DNA from 2 places in the Ruminococcoides sp. genome. Region 2 is predicted to be linked to the other one. Evidence: predicted binding sites of a transcription regulator. Region 2 holds the regulator's gene; the other holds the start of a gene.
The links. Region 2 encodes Rex, which represses fermentation and respiration genes when NADH is low (regulators of the CRP and FNR family bind a similar motif). Its sites were predicted from a motif close to ATTGTTAANNNNTTAACAAT; they were not measured.

Region 1: the regulator Rex is predicted to act here: its motif matches at 1,554-1,573, upstream of gap (type I glyceraldehyde-3-phosphate dehydrogenase).

What each region holds. Positions count from the first base shown of each region.
Region 1 covers NZ_DBLZMS010000001.1:168,060-170,473, reverse strand. The annotation lists gene glgB (1,4-alpha-glucan branching protein GlgB) at 1-193, opposite strand, end outside; gene gap (type I glyceraldehyde-3-phosphate dehydrogenase) at 456-1,487, opposite strand; gene rny (ribonuclease Y) at 2,052-2,414, shown strand, end outside.
Region 2 covers NZ_DBLZMS010000008.1:64,545-66,958, forward strand. The annotation lists gene AC2HW8_RS08175 (NADP-dependent isocitrate dehydrogenase) at 1-912, shown strand, start outside; gene AC2HW8_RS08180 (redox-sensing transcriptional repressor Rex) at 941-1,573, shown strand; gene pulA (type I pullulanase) at 1,713-2,414, opposite strand, start outside.

The DNA of each region.
Region 1 (2,414 bases), on a different contig from region 2:
CCTCGTTGTTCCAATTATTAAAATCGCCTGCAACCGAAACGCTCCTTGCGGTTGGCGCCCACACACGGAACACTACTCCGTTTTTGTCGTTACGGTTCACGAGGTGTGCGCCCAAAAAATCATATGCACGCACTGAATCGCCGGTGTGAAAAACTTCAAGAGCCGGTCTTGCCTCGTTAAAGCTGTAATTCATAAGAATTGCTCCTTGTTTAATATCTGTTGTTTGTTGATTGTTTGCTCACACTTATATAATACCAAAATTATATGTCAATTTCAAGCAAATTCAAAAAATTTAAAACTAATTTTTCGTGTATATTTTATAAACTGCGACTAAATGTTACATTTTAAAGCATAATTTTACGAATAAAGAAAAATAAGAATAAATATCTTCCGAAAAAGAAAACAAAAAGGGCTGTCCAAAAAGGACAGCCCAAAGAATAATCTGTAAATTCAGATTAGCCAAGCTCAGCGAAATACTTAATTGTTCTTACCATCTGGCTTGTGTATGAGTTCTCGTTGTCGTACCAAGAAACAACCTGAACCTCATAAAGATCATCAGCAATCTTTGATACCATTGTCTGTGTAGAATCGAAGAGTGAACCGAATCTCATACCGATTACATCTGAAGAAACGATCGGATCTTCGTTGTAACCGAATGACTCAGAAGCAGCAGCCTTCATAGCAGCGTTGATACCTTCAACTGTTACATCAGAACCCTTAACAACAGCTGTAAGAATTGTTGTTGAACCTGTCGGAACAGGAACACGCTGTGCAGAACCGATGAGCTTACCGTTGAGTTCAGGAATTACAAGACCGATAGCCTTTGCAGCACCTGTTGAGTTAGGAACGATGTTAGCAGCACCTGCTCTTGCTCTTCTCTTGTCGCCCTTTCTGTGAGGACCGTCAAGAATCATCTGATCGCCTGTGTAAGCGTGGATTGTTGACATGATACCGCTCTGGATTTCTGCATACTTGTTAAGTGTGTCAGCCATAGGAGCGAGGCAGTTTGTTGTACATGAAGCAGCTGAAATGATTGTATCGTCAGCTGTAAGAGTCTTTTCGTTTACGCTGTAAACGATTGTCTTGAGGTCGTTGCCTGCAGGAGCAGAAATAACAACCTTCTTAGCGCCGGCATCAATGTGAGCCTGGCTCTTTGCCTTTGATGTATAGAAACCTGTGCACTCGAGAACTACATCAACACCGAGTTCGCCCCAAGGAAGCTCAGCAGCGTTTGGCTTAGCGTAGATTGTGATCTTTTTGCCGTCAACGATGATTGAGCCTTCGCCGGCCTCAACTGTGTGAAGGTTTTCACCGATCTTACCGCAGTAGCCGCCCTGTGCTGTATCGTACTTGAGAAGGTTTGCGAGCATAGCAGGATCTGTAAGATCGTTGATAGCTACTACTTCGTAACCCTCAGCACCGAACATCTGTCTGAAAGCAAGACGACCGATACGGCCGAAACCGTTAATTGCAACTTTTACTGACATAAAAAAATTCCTCCTAAAATTCTAAGGTGCTTCTATTATATTACATTTTTTTCATTTCTTCAATAGCTTGACAAAAATTTAACGAAAAATTTTTGAGCTTTTTACAAATACGGTAAAAAACACGGTCACATTTTGCTTTTTTAAGGCAAATTTAAGCTGTAACCGTCAAAAAGCTGTAATCTTTTTTATTTCCGTAATAATTATCTGCAAAATTCCCGTGCTTATTCTTGACAATTTGGTTATTTTATTATAAAATTATATCGTCCGCTGATGCGGATTTTGGCAAAAGTACAGTTTTTGACTTTTGCGACTTTTTTAATCAGACTCTTTAAAAGAGCCGTTATATATAGATATTTTTTGTAATTTTTATGGCGTTTCGCCTTTTGAAACGCTCTGTGCAACCTGTACGGTGTTTTGCGGTTGCGTATGTATATATAATGTATTAAAAATATTTACAAAGTAAAAATGAAAATTGAATATCTTTTTAACGGCACCTTTAAAGTCTAATTGATTGGGAACTGTGAAATATTAAAAAATCAAACTAAGGAGGTGTCCAGATTGCCATTGTGGATAAGTATTATCTGCATTGTCGCCGCAGTTGTTATCGGTGCCGGTGCAGGTATTTTCCTTGGAATTGCCATCCGCAAAAACACAGCCGAGAAAGAAATCGGAAGTGCTGAGGAGGAGGCAAAGAAGATTGTGGCTGATGCAATCAAAACAGCCGAAGCAAGGAAAAAAGAAGTAGTCCTTGAGGGTAAAGACGAGGTTCATCGTTTCAGAAACGAGAGCGAGAAAGAAATTTCCGATCGACGCAAGGAAGTTCAGCGTCAGGAGAGAAGAATCCAGCAAAAGGAAGAAACTCTTGACAAAAAGCTTGACAATATGGAACGCAAGGAAGAAAAGGTCAACAAAAAGCTTCGTGATGCA
Region 2 (2,414 bases):
CGTGCTATCCTTGACGGTACGGTATTCAGAAGCCCGATTCTTGTTAAGGGCATTGTCCCCTACATTCCTACATGGAAAAAGCCAATCTGCATTGCCCGTCACGCATACGGTGATGTTTATAAGAACACAGAGATGAAGGTTGAGGCAGGAAGCAAGGCAGAGCTTTGCGTTACAAAACCTGACGGTACCGAGGAAAGAAGCACAATCTTTGACTTCAAGACTGACGGTATTATTCAGGGTATGCACAACATTGACAAGAGTATCTCATCATTTGCCCGTTCATGCTTTAACTATGCACTTGATCAGAAGCTTGATGTTTGGTTTGCTACAAAGGATACAATCAGCAAGATTTATGACCACAGATTCAAGGACATCTTCAACGAAATCTTTGAGAATGAGTACAAAGAGAAGTTTGAGAACGCAGGTATTACATATTTCTACACACTTATTGATGACGCTGTTGCAAGAGTTATCAGAAGTGAAGGCGGCTATATGTGGGCTTGTAAGAACTATGACGGCGATGTTATGAGTGATATGATTGCAACTGCATTCGGTTCGCTCGCAATGATGACAAGCGTGCTTGTTTCTCCCGACGGCATCTATGAATACGAGGCTGCTCACGGCACAGTTCAGCGCCACTACTACAAGTATCTCAAGGGCGAAGAAACTTCCACAAACTCTGTTGCAACATTGTTTGCATGGACAGGCGCCCTCCGCAAAAGAGGCGAGCTTGACGGTCTTGACGATCTTATGAAGTTTGCAGACAAGCTTGAGGCAGCAACAATCAAGACAATTGAGGACGGCGTTATGACAGGCGATCTCTACGCTATCTCGACACTTGAGAACAAAAAGAAAGTAAACACAGAAGAATTTCTCAAGGCTATTGACGAGCGCCTTGCAGCATCTCTCTGATTTTAAAGTTAAAGGAGCATAGTGAGTAATGTCTAAGAATGACAGTATTTCAATGTCGGTTATCAGGCGTTTGCCAAGATATTACCGCTTTTTATCAGAACTGAATGACCAGAACATTGACAAAATTTCTTCAACTAAGCTTGCGCAAATTATGAATGTGACCGCCTCACAGGTAAGGCAGGATCTTAACTGCTTCGGCGGATTCGGTCAGCAGGGTTACGGTTACAGCGTAAGTCAGCTGAAAGAGGAAATCAAGAACATTCTGGGACTTAACAACGATTACAAGGCCATTCTTATCGGTGCGGGTAATCTTGGTAAGGCCGTTGCAATGCATATGAATTTTGAAAAACTCGGTTTTGAGCTTATCGCTTGTTTTGACAGCAACGAACAAAAAGTCGGTTCAAAGCTCAACGGAATTACAGTTAAAAACGAAAGTGAACTTGACGATTTTTGTAATAAAAATCATATTGACACAGCGTTTTTGTGCATTCCCCGTGTTTGTGTTGAAAATGTTCTCGATAAGCTATATTCACACGGAATCAAGAATTACTGGAATTTCAGCCACTATGATATAAATGCTCGTTATAATGATACTATGGTAGAGAATGTTCATCTCAGCGACAGCCTTATGACTCTCTGCTACAGAATGAACAACAACTGATAAACCAATGACTCCCCGACAGTTTTATAAACTGTCGGGGAGTTTTCCGTTACAGAGCAATAATAACCTTTTTTAGCGATTAAAAGGGCTGACCGTTTAAGGTCAGCCCTCTTTTGCAATTTGTGTTTGTGATTTAAGATTAACCGAGTGTAACCTGCTCAGCGATTGGAGCGTTGGGGTTAGTATCAGGGTTATCTGTGTAGAATGTAAGGTATGTACTGCCCATAACAGCAGAGTCATCAATTACAATCCACATTTCGTTATCTACAAAGCCCTTGTAGTCAATTGTTTGGTTAGTAGCGTTATCGGATACAATTACATTGTATGTACCTGCTCCCTTATATGTGAAGCTGTAATCAAACCAACCGTTTTCACCTTTAGTCATAGGATCACCCGGCCACTCTGACATAAAGTTGCCTGAGTCTTTGCCCTTGAGGTCTGAACCCCATATCCAGAGATATGGCGTCCATGTAAGTGAACCGTTGTGCTTTACGTGAAGTGTGATGTCAAGGCTTGAAGCGATGTAGTAGTAGTTTACCTCAGCATCACCGTAAGGAATTAAGCCAGACTGATTTTCCGGCATTCTGTCAGGATCAACAGCGTAGCCAACAACCTTGAATGCAGTTGACTTATATGTGCTGCCTGCTCTGCCTGCGAATACGATTGAATCAGTAAGCTTCTGCTGTTTTCCGTCAGCGTCTGTGTAGTAGTAGTTTACTGTTACTTTACCGGAAGATACAGGAATTCCAACAACATACTTCATTATCATTGTTGAATCTTCAACGTTGAAAGTACCATCATAGTTTAGGTCAAGAACTGATTCATCAACTGTAGGAGTTTC